DNA from 4 places in the Streptomyces sp. NPDC032721 genome. Region 1 is predicted to be linked to each of the others. Evidence: riboswitches for the same ligand, from Rfam matches in the RefSeq annotation. Region 1 holds a riboswitch; each other region holds the start of a gene.
What was found. A riboswitch is a leader RNA that binds a small molecule or an ion and turns the genes downstream of it on or off. The one in region 1 is predicted to bind cobalamin.
Positions count from the first base shown of each region.

Region 1 (4,986 bases):
ACGTCGACTGGCGGAAGGCCAGGAAGAAGGGCGCGACCTTCGTCTACGTCAAGGCCACCGAGTCCCACACCTACCGCAACCCCTACTTCGGCCGGCAGTACAACGGTTCTCGCCGGGCCGGCATCGCGCGCGGCGCGTACCACTTCGCGCTGCCGCACCAGTCGTCCGGGCGGACCCAGGCGTCCTTCTTCGTACGCAACGGAGGGGGCTGGCGGGCCGACGGGTGGACTCTGCCGCCGGCCGTCGACCTGGAGAACAACCCGTACGGCAAGACCAACGGGAAGAACCGCTGCTACGGGCTGAAGCCGGACCGGATGGTGTCCTGGATCAGGTCCTTCAGCGACGAGGTGCGCCGCAGGACCGGGCGCCGCCCGGTCATCTACACGACCACCCTGTGGTGGAACGAGTGCACCGGGAAGAGCCGGGCGTTCGGCGGGAACCACGCGCTGTGGCTGGCGCGGTACAACTCCTCGCCCGGGCCGCTGCCGGCCGGCTGGTCGTACTGGACCTTCTGGCAGTTCAACAACGCCCGGGGTTCACTTCCGGGTGACCAGAATCTCTTCAACGGGTCGCTCGGGCGGCTGAGCGCGTTCACGCGCCGTTGACGACCCTTTGGTGGCCCGGCCCCGCTGCCGTTCCGGTGAGAACCGGAACGGCAGTGCCGCGTTCCGGGTCACCGCAACGCCCTTCCCAGTTCACCTTCCGTTCACTCGGGTTACCTACGTTCCAACAGCCACTGACCTCAAACGATTGCCTGGGTAAATGGAACACATCACGCTCCTTCTCGGAATCGTGATCGTGACCGCACTCGTGTTCGATTTCACGAACGGTTTCCACGACACTGCCAACGCGATGGCCACCACCATCTCGACCGGCGCACTCAAGCCCAAAACGGCGGTGGCCATGTCCGCCGTGCTGAACCTCGTTGGTGCCTTCCTCTCCGTCGAGGTCGCCAAGACGATCTCCGGTGGACTCATCAACGAGAGCGGCATCACCACGGAAGTGATCTTCGCGGCGCTCGTCGGCGCGATCCTCTGGAACCTGATGACCTGGCTGATCGGCCTGCCGTCCAGTTCCTCCCACGCACTCTTCGGCGGCCTCATCGGCGCCACCCTGATGTCGGTCGGCGCCTCCGGCGTCAACGGCAGCGTCGTCATCACCAAGGTGCTGCTGCCCGCGATCGCCGCGCCGATCGTGGCCGGTGCCGCCGCGTACCTCGCCACCAAGCTCACCTTCAAGCTGGCGGACAAGACCGACGAGAAGGCCACCGCCAAGGGCTACCGGGCCGGTCAGATCGCCTCCGCCGGTCTCGTCTCGCTCGCCCACGGCACCAACGACGCGCAGAAGACCATGGGTGTCATCACCCTGGCCCTGGTCACCGGCAACGTGCTGGCCCCCGGCGCGAACCCGCCGATGTGGGTCATCGTCTCGGCCGGTGTGGCCATCGCGCTGGGTACCTACCTCGGCGGCTGGCGCATCATCCGCACCATGGGCACCGGCCTCACCGACCTGAGGCCGCCGCAGGGCTTCGCCGCCCAGACCGGTGCGGCCACGGTCATCCTGGCCTCCTCGCACCTCGGCTTCTCGCTCTCCACCACCCAGGTCTGCTCCGGCTCCGTGATGGGCGCCGGTCTCGGCCGCAAGGGCGGCGTGGTCCGCTGGTCGACCGCGACCCGGATGTTCGTCGCCTGGGGTCTGACGCTGCCGGCCGCCGGACTGGTCGCCGCCGCCGCGGAGTTCCTCACCGGTCAGGGCACCTGGGGCGTCACCGCCGTGGCGATCCTGCTGGTGGGCGGCTCGGCCGTGATCTGGGCGCTGTCGCGCCGCAAGCCGGTCACCGCCGACGACCTCGACTCGACCGGCACCGCGCCCCAGGCAGCGGCCACCGGCGCCGCCGCCGAGCCCGCCGGTGTGGTCACCACGGCCATCGCGGCCGTCACCCCGCCGCCCGCCGGTGTGCTCACCACCGACGACATAAAGGCCACCCTCCACTCCCCCTCCGGGGCCTCCGCCGAACCGGCCCGCCCGGCCGCCTCGGTCTAAGGAAGCGACGACATGAACATCGACTGGGCAGCTCTCGGCACCGTCTTCGGCGTCAGCCTCGTGGCCACCGTCGGCCTGGTGGGCCTCTTCACCCTCGGCATCGTGGGCCTCTCCAAGCAGGAGGCGGCCGCCGCTTCCGGCGGCTCCGCGACCATGGCGCGCACCGGCGCGTACGCCTGCTTCGCGCTCTGCGCGGCGGCCGTCGCGTACGGGATCTTCCTGATCGTCGCCTGACGCACGCATCTCCCCCGGACCGCCCCGCGCCCCGTGCGCGGGGCGGTCCGTCGTGTGCGGGGCGGTGCTTCCGTGCGCCGCCTCCTGCAGGTCAACCCCAGGTTGACGGTTGTTCGCGGCGCATGGTGGACTGCCCGAGCCAATACGGCGGCATGGAGAGGAAGCCGGTGCGAATCCGGCGCGGTCCCGCCACTGTCACGTGCGACCTTTGGTCGTCACGAAGCCAGGAACTCCCAGCCGCTCGTCACGTCGAACCAGGGCGCGGACCCTGAGTGAGGACAACTTCGCCATGCCCGGCTGCGGTCCACGCGGTTCAGCTGTTTCGCCTGCCCATGTCTTCGCGTACGGTGCCGCCGCCGGCCTCCTCGGCGACCTGCTGCTCGGCGATCCGCGCCGGGGCCATCCGGTGGCCGCCTTCGGCCGTGCCGCCGGGGCCGTGGAGAAGGCCCTGTGGCGCGACGACCGGGGCCGGGGCGCCCTGCACACCCTCCTGTGCGTCGGCGGGGCCGCCGGGGCCGCCGCGCTCGCCGCGCGTGCCGTGCGCCGCTCCCCCGCCGCTTCCGTCGCCCTGACCGCCGCCGTCACGTGGTCCGTCGTCGGCGGTACGTCGCTGGGGCGCGAGGCCCGTGCGATCGGCGGGGCGCTGGCCGCCGGGGACCTCGACGTGGCCCGCGAGCGGCTGCCGCACCTGTGCGGGCGCGACCCGCAGGCCCTGGACGGGCAGCAGATGGCGCGTGCCGTGGTGGAGTCCGTCGCCGAGAACACCTCCGACGCCGTGGTGGGCGCGCTGGTGTGGGGGGCGGTCGGGGGCGTGCCGGGGCTGGTGGCGTTCCGCGCGGTGAACACCCTGGACGCGATGGTCGGGCACAGGTCGGCGCGCTACCGGCGCTACGGGTGGGCCTCGGCGCGGCTGGACGACGTGGCGGGCTGGCCGGGTGCCCGGCTGACGGCCGCGCTCGCGGTGCTCGCCGGGGAGGACCGGCGCGGTGCGCTGCGTGCCTGGCGTACGGACGCCGCGGCCCATCCGAGCCCCAACGCGGGCCCGGTCGAGGCCTCGTTCGCGGGTGCGCTGGGGGTGCGGCTCGGCGGGACGCTGTCGTACGCCGGGCGGGTGGAGCACCGGGCGGTGCTCAACGGGGCGGCGGGCCGGCCCGTCGCCACGGCGGACATCGAACGTGCGGTGCGGCTGTCGCGCCGGGTGGGTGTGCTGGCGCTGGCCGTGTGTGCGGCGGGGCGCGTGCTGGCGGGCCGAGTGAAGGGACGTACGTCATGAGCGGCGGTGGACTGCTGGTCGCGGGGACCACGTCGGACGCGGGCAAGAGCGTGGTCACGGCGGGGATCTGCCGGTGGCTGGTGCGGCAGGGGGTGAAGGTCGCCCCGTTCAAGGCGCAGAACATGTCGCTGAACTCGTTCGTGACCCGTGAGGGCGCGGAGATCGGGCGGGCGCAGGCGATGCAGGCGCAGGCGGCCAGGGTCGAGCCGACCGCGCTGATGAACCCCGTACTGCTGAAGCCGGGCAGCGACAGGTCCAGCCAGGTGGTGCTGCTCGGCAAGCCGGTGGGCGAGATGAGCGCGCGCGGCTTCTTCGGCACGGCGGGCGGCAAGGAGTACGGCAAGGGCGTCCAGGGCGGGCACCGCGAGGCGCTGCTCGGCACGGTCACCGAGTGCCTGGCGGAGTTGCGCGGCCAGTACGACGCGGTGATCTGCGAGGGCGCCGGGAGCCCCGCCGAGATCAATCTGCGGCGTACCGACATCGTGAACATGGGGATCGCGCGGGCCGCCGGCTTCCCGGTGGTCGTGGTCGGCGACATCGACCGGGGCGGGGTCTTCGCGTCGTTCTTCGGGACGACGGCGCTGCTGGCGAAGGAGGACCAGCGGCTGGTCGCGGGCTACTTGGTGAACAAGTTCCGGGGTGATGTGTCGCTGCTGGAGCCGGGCCTGGACATGCTCCAGGACCTCACCGGGCGCCGGACGTACGGGGTGCTGCCCTTCGCGCACGGGCTCGGCATCGACGAGGAGGACGGACTGCGGGTGTCGCTGCGCGGCGCCGTCCGCGAGTCCGTGGTGGCGCCGCCGGTCGGCGAGGACGTGCTGCGCGTCGCGGTGTGCGCGGTGCCGCTGATGTCGAACTTCACCGATGTGGACGCGCTGGCGGCCGAGCCGGGTGTGGTGGTGCGGTTCGTGGACCGGGCGGAGGAACTCGCCGACGCGGACCTCGTGGTCGTCCCGGGCACCCGGGGCACGGTGAAGGCGCTGGAGTGGCTCAGGGAGCGCGGACTCGCCGACGCCCTGGTGCGGCGGGCGGCCGAGGGGCGGCCGGTGCTGGGGATCTGCGGCGGTTTCCAGGTGCTCGGCGAGCGCATCGAGGACGAGGTGGAGTCGCGCGCCGGGACGGTGGACGGGCTCGGACTGCTGCCGGTGCGGGTGCGGTTCGCCCGGGAGAAGACCCTGGCGCGCCCGGTGGGCGAGGCGCTGGGCGAGACGGTGACGGGGTACGAGATCCATCACGGTGTCGCCGAAGTGCTGGGCGGCGACGCCTTCCTGGACGGCTGCCGGGTGGGCTCGGTGTGGGGGACGCACTGGCACGGGTCGCTGGAGAGCGACGCGTTCCGGCGCGCCTTCCTGCGGGAGGTCGCCGCCGCCGCGGGGCGTCGCTTCGTACCGGCGCCCGACACCAGCTTCGAGGCGCTGCGCGAGGAGCAGTTGGAC
Region 1 is NZ_JBVIMX010000014.1:58,767-63,752, forward strand. It holds gene ACZ5PB_RS27730 (lysozyme) at 1-605, shown strand, start outside; gene ACZ5PB_RS27735 (inorganic phosphate transporter) at 763-2,043, shown strand; gene ACZ5PB_RS27740 (hypothetical protein) at 2,056-2,277, shown strand; cobalamin riboswitch at 2,384-2,533, shown strand; gene ACZ5PB_RS27745 (cobalamin biosynthesis protein) at 2,567-3,550, shown strand; gene ACZ5PB_RS27750 (cobyric acid synthase) at 3,547-4,986, shown strand, end outside.

Region 2 (4,986 bases), on a different contig from region 1:
GCGCACATCCGCTCCGACGCCCAGGGCCGCGACTACGGCATCACCGTCAAGTGCGAGGACGGGGCCGGCAACGCCAGCGGCAACGTCACCGTCGTCCACCGCAGGGTCGATCCCACCGCTCCCGTCCGCGCGGGCGGCGGCGGCACCGCCCTGGCCGCCGAGACCGACGGCCCCGGCACCCCGCACACCCTGATCGGCCTCGGCCTCGCGGGTGTCGCCGCCGTCGCCATCGCCGGACGTTCGGTCCGCCGCCGCCGGAGCGGCGCCTCCGCCGACTGAAGCGCGACAGGCACGATCGCGACCGGGAAACAGGGCTGGGAGAGGAGCGGACATGAGCGATGACCACGCGTCCGGCAAGGGCCGGATGCTCACCGGCGTCGCCTGGGCGGTACTGCTCCTCGGACTGTGGCTGTGGGGCCGCGACCTCACCGACGGGCCGGGCGGCATATCCGCCCCGACCACCGGTGACGTGGCCGCGGTGGGACGCCCGCTGCTGCAGATCGAACTGCCCGAGGCACACGAACCGGTGGCCGGAGTGAAGCCCCGGCGGGTGGAGATCCCGTCGCTCGGCATCGCCGCCCCCGTCGTCCCCCGGGGTCTCGACGCCTCGGGCGCCGTGGACCCGCCGCCGTACGAACAGCCCACCACCGTCGGCTGGTTCGGCGACGGCACCCGCCCCGGAGCGAGCGGCACGGCCCTGCTGGTGGGGCACGTCGACACCAAGAGCAAGCCCGCGGTCTTCTACGGGCTCAGCTCGGCCCGCCCCGGCGAGCAGATCAAGGTCACCGGAGCGGACGGCTCCGTCACCGAGTTCACCATCGACGACGTCCAGGTCTTCAGCCGGGAGAAGTTCGACGCGAAGAAGGTGTACGGAGCCCGCGAGGACGGACGCGCGGAACTGCGCCTGATCACCTGCGGCGGTACGTACGACCACGAAGCCCGCGCCTACACGGCCAACGTGGTCGTCTCCGCCTACTTGACCGGCGCCACCGAAGCGCCCGCCGCCGCCAAGTCCTGAGCGGAGGCAGGGGACTTCGCCCGCTCGGCGGCCCGCGCCGCGGCCCGCAGGCCCAGCCCGCCGAACACCGCCGCGAACACCGCCCACAGCAGCAGCTGCGAGCCCAGCGACAGCACCCGGAAGTCCCACAACAGCGTGGCCGGTACGGGGACTTCGTCCGGATTGCCGGGCAGCAGGAACATCACGGCGAGGGTGGCGGCCCCGGTCAGGAACACCGCCCCGTGCCGCAGCGGCTCCGCGCGGCCGGCCAGCCGTACGTACAACTGCCACGCCAGGACCATGCCGAGGATGCCGATGACCACCGCGGCCACCCACAGCGCCTGCCGGTTGGCCACCGTCGAGGAGTCACCGACCCCGGGCGGCGCCGCCGGGTAGCGCAGCCCCGGCAGCAGGGCGACGGCCACGAAAGCCGCCGCGCAGAAGGCGAGCGCACGCGGCCACGCCCGTACCAGGAAGCCGGTACGGCGGTGGACCAGCGCGTACGCCACCGCGAACAGCGCACCGAGCGCGAGCCCGGCGATCACCGCCGTGACAACCAGGCCGAAGTGCTGGGCCGAGCGGGAGAACAGCTCCTCGTGCCCCTGGGTGGCACCGGCGGCCGCGCCGTGGGCGTGCTCGGCGGCCTCCTCCTTCGCCGAGCGGGCCTCTTCGAGGACGATCGCCCGGTCCATCAGCGGCTCGGCGAGCAGCAGGGAGAACAGGCCGGTGGCAAGACCGGCCGCCCCGCCGGCCGCGAGCGCGCGGCCGAGCAGGGGAAGTATGGGGTTGTTCATGGTGCGTACGGCCCCGATCAGTGGCAAGGGGCACCGAAGAGGTGCCGGCCGTCGTGCGAGAACTCGTGCAGGTAGTCGCCGGTCGCGGAGATGATCTGGCCGTTGTCCATGAACACGGCGTAGAGCGCGACGAGGGCGATGATCGCCGCGGCGGCCAGGATCAGCAGGTCGCGGGTACGGGTGGTCGCGGACGCGAGCGACGCCGACTGGTCGGCGGCCTGCGGGACATGCGTAGACATGCGGGGGAGCCTCCTTCTGGGGTTTCCACGCCCCATGGCAGGAGGACGACGGGTCAGTTCCTGGCTTCCGCACCCGGGCAGGTGTGGTCACAGTGGCGGGACCGCCCCGGAATCGCACCGGAGTTCCTGTTCGCCGTCGCCTCGAATTGTGGAGTTGTCCTGGGGAGAGTCCCAGTCTGGCGGTGCACTGTCAATGCCGCACAGAGGGGCGGGGTGAGGCGGGGGAGGGGCGCGTGGGTGCACCTGGCCCGGTCGGCCGCTCGCTCCCCCCGGAGCCGCCGACCGGGCTGGTCCTCGACCGCACGCGCACGGACTGCGGGAGAAGCCCGGCGTCTGTGCGGGAGGTTCTTGGAGTGCCAACTCGGCTCTGGTGGCCGGGGGCTGGGGCCTACGAACACTGTAGAACGGCCAAGCGCCGTTCTCCATAGGGTAATTGACGCAAAGTCACAGCAAAGTCGCGCCGGGTGTCCTCTCTCGTGTCAACCGTGTCGACGGAAACCCCCTCACTTCGCTCTCATCCCCTCTTCCCCCGGCCCCGGCTCTCGGCTCTCGACAAGGACCGCCGCCGCGGAAAGGCTTCCCCGGACCAGTTCGGTGGCGATCTCCGACACCGGCCGCCGGGTACGGACCGAATGGGCCCGCAGCGCGTCGAACGCCTCGTCCACCGAGATCCCCCACTGCTCCGCCACCATCCCCTTGGCCTGGTCGAGGCGCATCCGGCCGGAGAGCGCCGACTGGAGCTGCCCGGCGACCAGCTCGTCGTGGTGCAGGGTGCGCTGCTGGAGGACGCCGAGGGTCGAGGTGTCCGCCAGCGCCTGGGCCAGCGCCAGGTCGTGCGCGCCGGGGACGGCACCCGGGTCGCAGACGAAGAGGTTCAGCGCGCCGATGACCGTCTCGCGGCTGCGCAGCGGGACCGCGTACGTGGACAGGAAGCCGTACGCGGCGGCGCGCGGCGCGAAGACCGGCCAGCGCTCCCGTACCGCCGGATCGTCCAGCGCGAGCGGCCCGACCGGGCCACGGCTGCGGAAGGAGTCCTGGCAGGGCCCCTCCAGGTACTGCATCTCCAGCAGGTCGAACAGCTGGGCGCGTTCGTCGGAGGTGGCCACGCACTGGAGCTGGCCGCGCTGGTCGACCAGCATCAGCCCGGCAGCGGACACATCGAGGAGCTCGACGCACCTGGCCGCCGACCACTGGAGGAAGTCGATCACCTCGAAGTCGTCGACCAGGGTGTCGGCGAGCTCGACGAAGGCCGTCGCGATCTTCTGTTCGCGCCGGGAGCTGTCCATGCGTTGTCACCCACATCTGTCGTGCCGTCGGGGGGCCCGCGCGAGGCGCTGCCACTGGATCATCGTGCCTGTTCCGTGCCGTCTCCGTCATGCAGGGCCCCGTCGGGGGTGAAGAGCAGGCGCCGTGCCACCACGTCCCCCGCCACCTCCAGGATGGGCCGCTCGGCGGCGTACGCGTACGCACGCAGCCGGGCCAGTGCCGCCGCCGGGGGCACCCCCAGCCGTACCGCGATCATGCCGGTCGCCTGGTGCACCTCCGCACGGTAGAGCGCCGCGTCCTGCGCGAGCCAGCCGCCGGGGCCGGGAACCGCGGAAGCTGTGGGAGCCGTGGGAGCCGTGGGATCCGTGCGGGCCCCGGCCGGCAGCCGCCCGCCCGGGCCGCTGCCCAGCAGGGTCAGGGTCAGGGCGTCGGCGAGCACCAGCACGTCGGTCAGCGCCTCGCCGGACAGCGGCCCCGGCTCTTCCCGGTGACAGGTCAGGACCCCCACCAGGATCGCGCCGATCTGCAGCGGCAGGGAGAACACCGCCCGCAGCCCGGACTTCTGCGCGGCCGGCAGGAACCCCGGCCAGCGCTCCCTGGGGACCTCCGCCAGATCGCTCTCCAGGACCAGCCGCCCGGTGTGCAGGCAGTCCGGCCCCGGCCCCTCGCCCAGGGTGAACTGGAGATCCTCCAGACCGGCGGCGCACCGGCCGGAGAACCACACGGGCTCGCCCCGCAGCTCCTCGTCGGCGAGGGTGACGGCCAGCCCGTCCACTCCCAGGATCTCGGCGCAGCGGCGGGCGAAGGACTCGTCGAGTCCGGCGGTGCGGCGTACCGCCAGCTCGTCGAGCAGGGCGGTCATACGGGCGGTGACCACGCCCCTCCTCCTGAGGGTTTCCGACGAGTTCCGCAGGGCCCCCGGAGGGACACCCGTGAAGAGGTCCGAAGAGTCCTGCGAAGTACCCGGCGGAAGGCCGCCAGGAGTGCTTCATCGTAGCCGGGTGCCCCCAAAGAGGCAGGTTGAACGCGGTGCAACAGCTTCTCGACGAAGCGGGCGCACCTACTGACGGCGAAGCCCCATGTGTCAGGATGGATTCGCCCGGTTGTGTCCGGGCAGGGGCGCCTGGGGGGTTGCCTCGGCCTTCTTTTCCATTCAGGCGCCCAAGGGGGAGTCGATGTACGGCAGTTACAGCGGACGTGTGCGAGCACTGGGAGCGGTCGCGGTGGGGTCCGCTCTGCTGCTCACCGGCTGCTCCTCGGACGGAGGGGGCAGCGGCGGTACGAGCGGGGGATCGGGAGGCAACCCGCCGGTGTCCCAACAGCCCAAGGGTGACGATCCGTTCTGGGTCAATCCGGACTCCAAGGCGGCCAAGGCGCTCGCCGAGGAGAGCGACAGCGCCAAGAAGGAACTGATCCGGAAGATCGCCCAGCAGCCGTCCGGCGAATGGCTGATCCCGGAGAACGCCAAGGAGCAGGCCAAGGGCTTCACCGAGGCCGCCGCGAAGGCCGACCGCGAGGCGATCCTGGTCGTCTACAACATCCCGCACCGCGACTGCGGCAACTTCTCCGGCGGCGGCGCCGCCGACGGCAACGCGTACCGCGCCTTCATCAAGGAGGTCGCCGAGGGCATCGGCGACCGTCCCGCCACGGTGATCCTGGAGCCGGACGCGGTGCTGCACCTGGTCGACCA
Region 2 is NZ_JBVIMX010000017.1:26,648-31,633, reverse strand. It holds gene ACZ5PB_RS30830 (hypothetical protein) at 1-279, shown strand, start outside; gene ACZ5PB_RS30825 (class F sortase) at 332-1,018, shown strand; gene ACZ5PB_RS30820 (CbtA family protein) at 973-1,791, opposite strand; gene ACZ5PB_RS30815 (CbtB domain-containing protein) at 1,809-2,030, opposite strand; cobalamin riboswitch at 2,065-2,221, opposite strand; gene ACZ5PB_RS30810 (GAF and ANTAR domain-containing protein) at 2,534-3,316, opposite strand; gene ACZ5PB_RS30805 (GAF domain-containing protein) at 3,376-4,173, opposite strand; gene ACZ5PB_RS30800 (glycoside hydrolase family 6 protein) at 4,472-4,986, shown strand, end outside.
Region 2: another riboswitch for cobalamin. It lies ahead of ACZ5PB_RS30815 (CbtB domain-containing protein); the one in region 1 lies ahead of ACZ5PB_RS27745 (cobalamin biosynthesis protein).

Region 3 (4,986 bases), on a different contig from region 1:
TGGCGAAGGCCAGCCAGCGCAGGATCTGCGGCTCCACGTCACGCTCGGCGGCGGCGTCGAGCGGTACGTGCAGCAGGGAGCAGGAGGCGGCGACGTCGACCCGGTCGGCCAGGCCCAGGAGCGTGCCCAGCGTGGCGAGGGACTTCTCGTAGTCGTTGATCCAGATGTTGCGGCCGTTGACCACGCCCGCGACCAGGCGCTTTCCGGGCAGTCCGCCGACCCTGGCGAGGGCGTCGAGGTTGGCGGCGGCGGAGTCGGTGAAGTCCAGCGCCAGGCCCTCGACCGGAGCCTTGGCGAGCACGGGGAGGGCGTCGCCGAGCCGGTCGAAGTAGGAGGCGACCAGGAGTCGGGGCCGGTCGGTGAGGTTGCCGAGGTCGCGGTAGGCGCGGTCGGCGGCGTTCAGTTCGGCCGGGGTGCGGTCCTGGACCAGGGCGGGTTCGTCCAGCTGCACCCACTCGGCCCCGGCGGCCCGCAGGTCGGCCAGCACCTCGGCGTACACGGGCAGCAGCCGGTCCAGCAAGGTGAGCGGCTCGAAGTCGTCGGCGACACCGGGGGCGGGCTTGGCGAGCAGCAGATAGGTGACCGGGCCGACCAGGACGGGGCGGGCGGTGTGCCCGAGCGCGATGGCTTCCTTCAGCTCGGCGACCTGCTTCGTGGAGTCGGCGGTGAAAACGGTGCCGGGGCCCAACTCGGGTACCAGATAGTGGTAGTTGGTGTCGAACCACTTGGTCATTTCCAGGGGCGCCACGTCCTGGTTGCCGCGGGCCATGGCGAAGTAGCCGTCGAGCGCGTCCGAGTCGACCGAGGCGCGGTGCCGGTCGGGGACTGCGCCGACCATGACGCTGGTGTCCAGTACGTGGTCGTAGTACGAGAAGTCACCGGTGGGCACCTCGTGGATACCGGCGTCGGCCAACTGCTGCCAGTTCGTGCGGCGCAGGTCCCGCGCGGTCCGCTGGAGGGCTTCCGCGCTGACGCGGCCCTTCCAGTAGCCCTCGACCGCCTTCTTGAGCTCCCGGCCCTGGCCCTGGCGGGGGTAGCCGTACACGGTGGCGCGTGCTGCCGCGGCTGCGGACTTCGATGTCACGGAAATCTCCTTCGCGAGATGACTCCTGAGAATCCCGGTGATGAGGCGCGAAGGGGTGACGGAACCGGGCGGAGCCGAACGCGCGCGACGGGCGCGGCACTTCCGCCTGATGTGTACGCCGACCCGCCCACGAGGTCACCGGAATATCCGCACGCGAGGGGTCGCGTACGGGCAACGGGCAGGTCTTCGGACTCGCGGGCACACCCACCGGGGTCTCCTCCGGCGGATTCCTACTGACCGTCGCTTCCCAGGTCCGACCGGACCCAGTGCGTATGACGGCTGTCGTTCCCACTCACCGCTGCGGGGCAGTCCCGGATTCCCACCGGGTTCCCTCTTACGACGCGTCTACCTGGCGGGCAGGGCGAACCAGCTGCACGGGACACACTAGGCGGCAAAGCCCCCTGCCGTCACCACCGGCAGGGGCGGGGACGGTGGCGGGGCGAGGTGCGGCGGAGGTGGGGGTCGAGGTGGGGGTGGACTTACTAGGACGTCCAACTATATGTTCGTGACAAGCCCGCGGTGCAGGGAAGCCGGTGTGAATCCGGCGCGGTCCCGCCACTGTGACTGGGGAGTGTGTTCTTCCAGCAGGACAGGCCACTGACGGAAACCCATCCGTCGGGAAGGCCGGAGAACGCGCGTCGATCCGGGAGCCAGGATACCGGCCACGGGGTGTTCCGTGTTTTCCACGAGGATGGAGCAGACACGCATGGCACCGGTACGTGACCACGGCCCAGGTGATCCGGCGGAGTACCCGAACTGCGAGGCCCTGCCCCCGCGTTCGTGACTCGACGAAGGCATTCCGGTATCCCGGCCGCCTTCCCCTGTCCCGCGGCGGACCCTGCGCGACGCACCCCGACCGGTGCGCAGCACACCCCGACCGGTGTGCCCCGCGCCCCGCCGCGCCTTCCTCGGATCCCCAGCTGAACCTGACGAGAGCAGGCTTCGATGGTCCGCGAGCTCACCCACTTCATCGGCGGCAAGCACACCGTCGGCACGTCCGGCCTCTTCGCCGACGTGTACGACCCGAACACCGGCACCGTCCAGGCCAAGGTCCCCCTGGCCGGACGCGCCGACACCGAGGCGGCGATCACCGACGCCGAGAAGGCCCAGCAGGACTGGGGGCAGTGGAACCCGCAGCGGCGCGCCCGCGTCCTGCTCCGCTTCCTCCAACTCGTCGAGGAGGAACGCGAGTCGCTGGCCCGACTGCTGTCCGCCGAACACGGCAAGACCGTCGCCGACGCCCACGGCGACCTCCAACGCGGCCTGGAGGTGGTGGAGTTCGCCGCCGGGATCCCGCACCTCCTCAAGGGCGAGTTCACCGACAACGCCGGAACCGGTATCGACGTCCACTCGCTGCGCTCACCGCTCGGCGTGGTCGCCGGGATCACCCCCTTCAACTTCCCCGCGATGATCCCGCTGTGGCAGGCCGCCCCGGCACTGGCCTGCGGCAACGCCTTCGTCCTCAAGCCCTCCGAGCGCGACCCCTCCGTACCGCTGCGGCTGGCCGAACTGTTCCTGGAAGCGGGACTGCCGCCCGGGGTGCTCAACGTGGTCAACGGCGGCAAGGAAGCCGTCGACACCCTCCTGGACGACCCGCGCGTACAGGCCATCGGCTTCGTCGGCTCCACCCCGGTCGCCGCGCACCTCTACGCCACCGCCGCCGCCCGCGGAAAGCGCGCCCAGTGCTTCGGCGGCGCCAAGAACCACCTGATCGTGATGCCCGACGCCGACCTCGACCAGGCCGCGGACGCCCTCATCGGCGCGGGCTACGGCTCGGCGGGCGAACGCTGCATGGCGATCTCCGTCGCCGTACCCGTCGGGGAGGAGACGGCCGACGCACTGGTGATCAAGCTCAGGGAACGCATCGCCGCCCTGCGCATCGGCACCTCCGACGACCCGGACGCCGACTTCGGCCCCCTCGTCAGCCGGGACGCCCTGGACCGGGTCAACCGCTACGTGGGCATCGGGGACGTCGAGGGCGCCGAACTCGTCGTGGACGGACGGGGCTTCACCCTGCCGGGACACGAGAACGGCTTCTTCGCCGGGGCCACCCTCTTCGACCGGGTCACCCCCTCGATGCGGATCTACCGGGAGGAGATCTTCGGCCCCGTGCTGTGCGTCGTACGGGCCGCCGACTACGAGGAGGCGCTACGGCTGCCCAGCGAGCACCCGTACGGCAACGGCGTCGCGATCTTCACCCGCGACGGGGACACCGCCCGCGACTTCACCCGCCGCGTCAACACCGGCATGGTCGGCGTCAACGTCCCCGTCCCGGTGCCCGTCGCGTACCACACCTTCGGCGGCTGGAAGCGGTCCGGCTTCGGCGACCTCAACCAGCACGGCCCCGACTCCGTCCGCTTCCTCACCCGTACCAAGACCGTCACCTCGCGCTGGCCCTCCGGGGTCAAGGAGGGCGCGAGCTTCACCATCCCGACGATGGGATGAGCGCCGTGACCCTGCTCACCGAGGACCAGCTCGCCCTGGCCGAGGTCACCCTCGACTTCGCACAGGAGCAGCTCGCCCCGCACGCCGTCGCCTGGGACCAGGACAAGTACTTCCCCGTCGAGGTGATCCGCAAGGCCGCGGGTCTCGGCCTCGGCGGAGTTTACGTACGCGAGGAGCACGGCGGCTCCGGGCTCAGCCGGGCCGACGGCGTCCTCGTCTTCGAGACGCTGGCCACCGGCTGCCCGTCCATCGCCGGATACCTCTCCATCCACAACATGGTCGCCTCGATGATCGACCGCCACGGCGACGCGGCGCAGCGCCGCCGCTGGCTGCCGGGCCTGTGCGCGGCCGACACGCTGGGCAGCTACTGCCTCACCGAACCGGGCGCGGGCTCGGACGCGGGCGCCCTGCGCACGCGCGCCGACCGGGACGGCGACCACTACGTCCTGACCGGCGTCAAGCAGTTCATCTCCGGTGCCGGAACCGCCGGGGTGTACGTGGTCATGGCCAGGACGGGGGAGGCGGGGCCGCGCGGGATCTCCGCGTTCGTCGTCGAACGCGACGACCCCGGGGTCTCCTTCGGCGCCAACGAACAGAAGATGGGCTGGAACGCCCAGCCCACCCGCCAGGTCGTCCTCGACGGCGTACGGCTGCCCGCCGACCGGCTGCTCGGCGGCGAGGGCAACGGGTTCCGCATCGCCATGGGCGGACTGAACGGCGGCCGGCTCGGCATCGCCGCCTGCTCCCTGGGCGGCGCGCAGAGCGCCCTGAACCGCAGCCTCGCCCACCTCGCCGACCGGGAGGCCTTCGGGGCCCGGCTGCTTGACGCCCAGGCCCTGCAGTTCCGGCTCGCCGACATGGCCACCGAACTGGCCGCCGCCCGGGCCCTGCTCCGGCAGGCCGCCGCCGCACTCGACGCGGCCGATCCGAAGGCCGCGGAGCTGTGCGCGATGGCCAAGCGCTTCGCCACCGACACGGGCTACTCGGTCGCCGACCGGGCGCTCCAACTCCACGGCGGATACGGCTACTTGAGCGAGTACGGCATCGAGAAGATCGTCCGCGACCTCCGAGTGCACCAGATCTTGGAAGGGACCAACGAGATCATGCGCGTCATCGTCGCCCGAGGGCTGACGGGGGCACTGCGATGACCGGTGCCGAGAACCCCGCCCAGAACCCTGTCCGGAATCCCGCCGACGAGGTCCTTCTCCGTACCGAGGGGCGGGCGGCCCACCTGGTGCTCAACCGGCCGAAGGCACTCAACGCCCTCAACCACGCCATGGTGCGGGCCATCGACGAGGCGCTGACCGCCTGGGAACACGACCCCGCCGTACAGGTGGTGACCCTCAGCGGCGCAGGCGAACGCGGTCTGTGCGCGGGCGGCGACATCCGCGCGATCCACCGGGACGCCCGTACGGGAGACGCTCGTACCGGCGGCAGTTCCTCTGCCGCCTTCTGGC
Region 3 is NZ_JBVIMX010000013.1:94,625-99,610, forward strand. It holds gene metE (5-methyltetrahydropteroyltriglutamate--homocysteine S-methyltransferase) at 1-1,084, opposite strand, end outside; cobalamin riboswitch at 1,245-1,470, opposite strand; cobalamin riboswitch at 1,585-1,765, shown strand; gene ACZ5PB_RS26550 (CoA-acylating methylmalonate-semialdehyde dehydrogenase) at 2,030-3,529, shown strand; gene ACZ5PB_RS26555 (acyl-CoA dehydrogenase family protein) at 3,526-4,677, shown strand; gene ACZ5PB_RS26560 (enoyl-CoA hydratase/isomerase family protein) at 4,674-4,986, shown strand, end outside.
Region 3: another riboswitch for cobalamin. It lies ahead of ACZ5PB_RS26550 (CoA-acylating methylmalonate-semialdehyde dehydrogenase); the one in region 1 lies ahead of ACZ5PB_RS27745 (cobalamin biosynthesis protein).

Region 4 (4,986 bases), on a different contig from region 1:
CCATCCCGATCGCCCTGTTCATGGGCGTCTACCTGCGCAACCTGCGGCCCGGCCGGGTCACCGAGGTGTCGCTGATCGGTGTCGCGCTGCTGCTGCTCGCGATCGTCGCGGGCGGCTGGGTGGCCGAGTCCTCGTGGGCCGAGACGTTCACGCTGGAGCCGGGCACCCTGGTCATCTGGATGGTGATCTACGGGTTCCTGGCCTCCGTCCTGCCGGTGTGGCTGCTGCTGGCGCCGCGCGACTACCTGTCCACCTTCATGAAGATCGGCACGATCGGCCTGCTCGCGATCGGCGTGCTGATCGCGCTGCCGACGCTCAAGATGGACGGCCTCACCAAGTTCGCCACGAGCGGGACCGGGCCGGTCTTCGCGGGCTCGCTCTTCCCCTTCGTGTTCATCACCATCGCGTGCGGCGCGCTCTCCGGCTTCCACTCCCTGATCTCCTCGGGCACCACCCCGAAGATGATCCAGAAGGAGACCCAGATCCGGACGATCGGCTACGGCTCCATGCTGGTCGAGTCGTTCGTCGCGGTCATGGCACTGATCGCCGCCTGCATCATCGAACCCGGCCTCTACTTCGCGATCAACTCGCCCGCGGGCGTGGTCGGTGACACCGTGCAAGCGGCGTCCACGGCGGTCGGCAACCTAGGCTTCACCATCTCCCCGGCCGACCTCGCACAGGCCGCCAAGGACGTCGAGGAGGCCAGCCTGCTGCACCGCACGGGTGGTGCGCCCACCTTCGCGCTCGGCCTCTCCGAGATCTTCTCGGCGGCCTTCGGCGGCGCCGCGATGAAGGCCTTCTGGTACCACTTCGCCATCATGTTCGAGGCGCTGTTCATCCTGACGACGCTCGACGCGGGCACCCGGGTCGGCCGGTTCATGCTCCAGGACATGCTGGGCAACGTCTACAAGCCGTTCAAGAACGTAAGCTGGAAGCCCGGCGTCTGGATCGCCAGCGCGATCGTCGTCGTCGCCTGGGGGTACTTCCTGTGGGTCGGCGTGCACGACCCGCTCGGCGGCATCAACCAGCTCTTCCCGCTGTTCGGAATCGCCAACCAGCTCCTGGCCGCCGTCGCGCTCGCCGTCTGCACCACGCTCCTCATCAAGTCCGGGCGGCTCAAGTACGCCTGGGTGACGGCCGTTCCGCTGCTCTGGGACGTCGCGGTCACGCTCACCGCGAGCTGGCAGAAGATCTTCTCCGCCGATCCGAAGGTGGGCTTCTTCGCCCAGCGCGACGTCTACCAGACCGCCCTCGACAAGGGACTCGACAAGGTCGGACTCGCCAAGAACCGCGACCAGATGGAGACCATCGTCACCAACTCCACGGTGGACGGCATCCTTTCGATCCTCTTCGCCGTGCTGATCGTCGTGGTCCTCTTCGAGGCCTGCCGCGCCTGCCTGAAGGCGATCCGCAACCCGGCGGGCGTCACGCTCAGCGAAACCCCCTACGTCGAGTCGAAGATCGTCGCCCCCGCCTCGCTCATCGCCACCAAGGAGGAGAAGGCGGAGCTGGTCGCGGCCGGCATCGGCCCGGAGGGCAGGCCGCGCGAGGGCGGGGAGAAGAAGGCATGACCGCCACCGGCCGGACCGTGGCAGCGGTGCGCCACGGGCTGGGCCGACTGCGCTGGTACGTGCGCGAGGTGACCGGCGAAGCCGCGTACGACCGGTATGTCGCACACGCCAGAGCGCACGATCCGCACGCCCGGGTACTGACCCGCCGCGCCTTCGAACGCAAGCGCATGGACGCCCGCGAGGGCGACCCCAGGGAGGGCTTCCGCTGCTGCTGAGGCCCTGCCGCCGAGGCACCTCGCCGAGGCACCTCCCGCAAGGGTGAAGGCCCGGTGTTCCGCTCCGCGAAAACGGAGTGGGACACCGGGCCTTCGCGTTGCACACTCACCGGCATGGACATTCACATCCGGCCCGCCGACCCCGCCGAACACACCGAAGTGGGCGACATCACCGCCCGCGCCTACCTCGACGACGGCCTCCTCTCCGGGGGCACCCGGGACCCGTACCTCGACACGCTGCGCGACGCCGCCTCCCGGGCCGAGCAGGCGGAACTGCTCGTGGCCGTCGACTCCGAGGGGACCCTCATCGGCACCGTCACCTACGCACCCCAGGGCAGCCCCCTCCAGGACATCGCCTCCCCCGGCGAGGCCGAGTTCCGCATGCTGGCGGTCGCCCACGCGGGCCGCGGCCGCGGGGCGGGCGAGAGCCTCGTACGGGCCTGCATCGCCCGCGCACGGGCCGAGGAGGGGGTCGTACGGCTGGTGATGTCGACCCAGCCGACGATGCGCGGCGCACACCGGATCTATGAGCGGCTCGGCTTCGTACGGACACCCGAAAGGGACTGGGAACCGGTGCCCGGACTGGGGCTTTTGACGTACGTGAAGGGGCTCTAGCCCGCTTCCGCCCCTTCACCGCCACCGCACGCGACACAAGATGTGGTGGGTGCACCACGACGCACCCCCCACATGTATGCTCGTCTCGCTGTCGTCGCAGGGGAATCCGGTGCGAATCCGGAACTGTCCCGCAACGGTGTGTCATGTGCGCTTTTGCGCACCGTCAAAGTCCGAGGACCTGCCGACAGCGAGTCCGGCTCGACCGATCCGGACACCGATACGTCCGGGCCTCGCGGTAGGGCCAGTGGACGCCAGGTGACGCGTGCCCCTTTCCGGGGTCCCGTGCGCCCGTGCGCCCTCTTCCCCCGCAGGCGCGGCGCCGAGCGAGGGAGAGCCCCCACGTGACCATCGCGCCAGTCGACCCGGCCACCGCCGAGCAGAGTCAGCACCTCGGCCAGGACCAGCAGGACGCCCCCGGCACCGCCCTCCTGCGCACCCTGACCGACCTCACCGCCGACCTCACCGACACCGACCCCGGCCGGGTCGCCGCCGCCGCCCTGCGCGGGCGCAACGCACGCTCGGACGCCGCCGAACTCCGCGAGCTCGCCACCGAGTCCGCCGCCGGACTCATCTCCGAGGACCCGGCGTACTCCCGCCTCGCCGCCCGCCTCCTCGCCCGTACGATCCGGGACGAAGCAGCCACCCAGGGCGTCGGCTGCTTCTCCGAGTCCGTCGCCGTCGGCCACCGCGAAGGGCTCATCGCGGACCGTACGGCCGACTTCGTCGCGAAGCACGCGGCGGCCCTCGACGAGCTGGTCGACCTCGACGGCGACGACCGCTTCGAGTACTTCGGCCTGCGCACGGTCTACAGCCGCTACCTGCTCCGGCACCCCCTCACCCGCCAGGTCATCGAGACCCCGCAGCACTTCATGCTGCGGGTGGCCTCCGGCCTCGCCGAGGACGACAGCGAGCGGGCTCTCGCCGAGGTCGCCTCGCTCTACCGGCTGATGAGCCGTCTGGACTACCTCCCCTCCTCCCCCACTCTCTTCAACTCCGGCACCCGCCACCCCCAGATGTCGTCCTGCTACCTCCTCGACTCCCCGATGGACGAGCTGGACTCGATCTACGACCGCTACCACCAGGTCGCGCGCCTCTCCAAGCACGCGGGCGGCATCGGTCTCTCGTACTCGCGCATCCGCGCCCGCGGCTCCCTGATCCGCGGCACCAACGGCCACTCCAACGGCATCGTGCCGTTCCTGAAGACGCTCGACGCCTCCGTCGCGGCCGTCAACCAGGGCGGTCGCCGCAAGGGTGCGGCAGCCGTCTACCTGGAGACCTGGCACGCGGACATCGAGGAGTTCCTGGAGCTCCGCGACAACACCGGCGAGGACGCCCGCCGCACCCACAACCTGAACCTCGCCCACTGGATCCCGGACGAGTTCATGCGCCGCGTGGACCAGGACGGCCAGTGGTCGCTCTTCTCCCCCGCCGACGTCCCCGAGCTCGTCGACCTGTGGGGCGACGACTTCGACGCCGCCTACCGCAAGGCCGAAGCCGCGGGCCTGGCCAAGAAGTCCATGCCGGCCCGTGAGCTGTACGGCCGCATGATGCGCACCCTCGCGCAGACCGGCAACGGCTGGATGACCTTCAAGGACGCCTCCAACCGCACCGCCAACCAGACGGCGGAGCCGGGCCACACGGTCCACTCCTCCAACCTCTGCACCGAGATCCTTGAGGTCACCAACGACGGCGAGACGGCCGTCTGCAACCTCGGCTCGGTCAACCTGGGCGCCTTCGTCGACACCGCGGCCCGCGACATCGACTGGGACCGCCTGGACGAGACCGTCCGCACGGCCGTCACCTTCCTCGACCGGGTCGTCGACATCAACTTCTACCCGACCGAGCAGGCCGGGAACTCCAACTCCAAGTGGCGCCCGGTGGGCCTGGGTGCCATGGGCCTCCAGGACGTCTTCTTTCAGCTGAAGCTGCCCTTCGACTCCGCCGAGGCCGCGGCCCTCTCCACCCGTATCGCCGAACGCATCATGCTCGCCGCGTACGAGGCGTCCTGCGACCTCGCCGAGCGCTCGGGCCCGCTCCCCGCCTGGGAGAAGACCCGCACCGCCCGGGGCGTACTGCACCCCGACCACTACGGCGTCCAGGCCACCTGGCCGGAGCGCTGGGAAGCCCTGCGCGCCCGCATCGCCAGGACCGGCATGCGCAACTCCCTCCTCCTCGCGATCGCCCCGACCGCCACCATCGCCTCCATCGCAGGCGTGTACGAGTGCATCGAGCCGCAGGTCTCCAACCTCTTCAAGCGCGAGACCCTCTCCGGCGAGTTCCTCCAGGTCAACTCCTACCTGGTCAACGACCTGAAGGCGCTCGGCGTCTGGGACGCCCAGACCCGCGAGGCACTGCGCGAGGCCTCCGGCTCCGTCCAGGGCTTCAACTGGATCCCCACCGAGGTCCGCGACCTCTACCGCACCGCCTGGGAGATCCCGCAGCGCGGCCTGATCGACATGGCCGCCGCCCGCACCCCGTACCTCGACCAGTCCCAGTCCCTGAACCTCTTCCTGGAAACGCCCACCATCGGCAAGCTCAGCTCGATGTACGCGTACGCCTGGAAGAAGGGCCTGAAGACGACGTAC
Region 4 is NZ_JBVIMX010000018.1:140,070-145,055, reverse strand. It holds gene ACZ5PB_RS32270 (carbon starvation CstA family protein) at 1-1,571, shown strand, start outside; gene ACZ5PB_RS32265 (YbdD/YjiX family protein) at 1,568-1,786, shown strand; gene ACZ5PB_RS32260 (GNAT family N-acetyltransferase) at 1,901-2,401, shown strand; cobalamin riboswitch at 2,477-2,601, shown strand; gene ACZ5PB_RS32255 (ribonucleoside-diphosphate reductase subunit alpha) at 2,743-4,986, shown strand, end outside.
Region 4: another riboswitch for cobalamin. It lies ahead of ACZ5PB_RS32255 (ribonucleoside-diphosphate reductase subunit alpha); the one in region 1 lies ahead of ACZ5PB_RS27745 (cobalamin biosynthesis protein).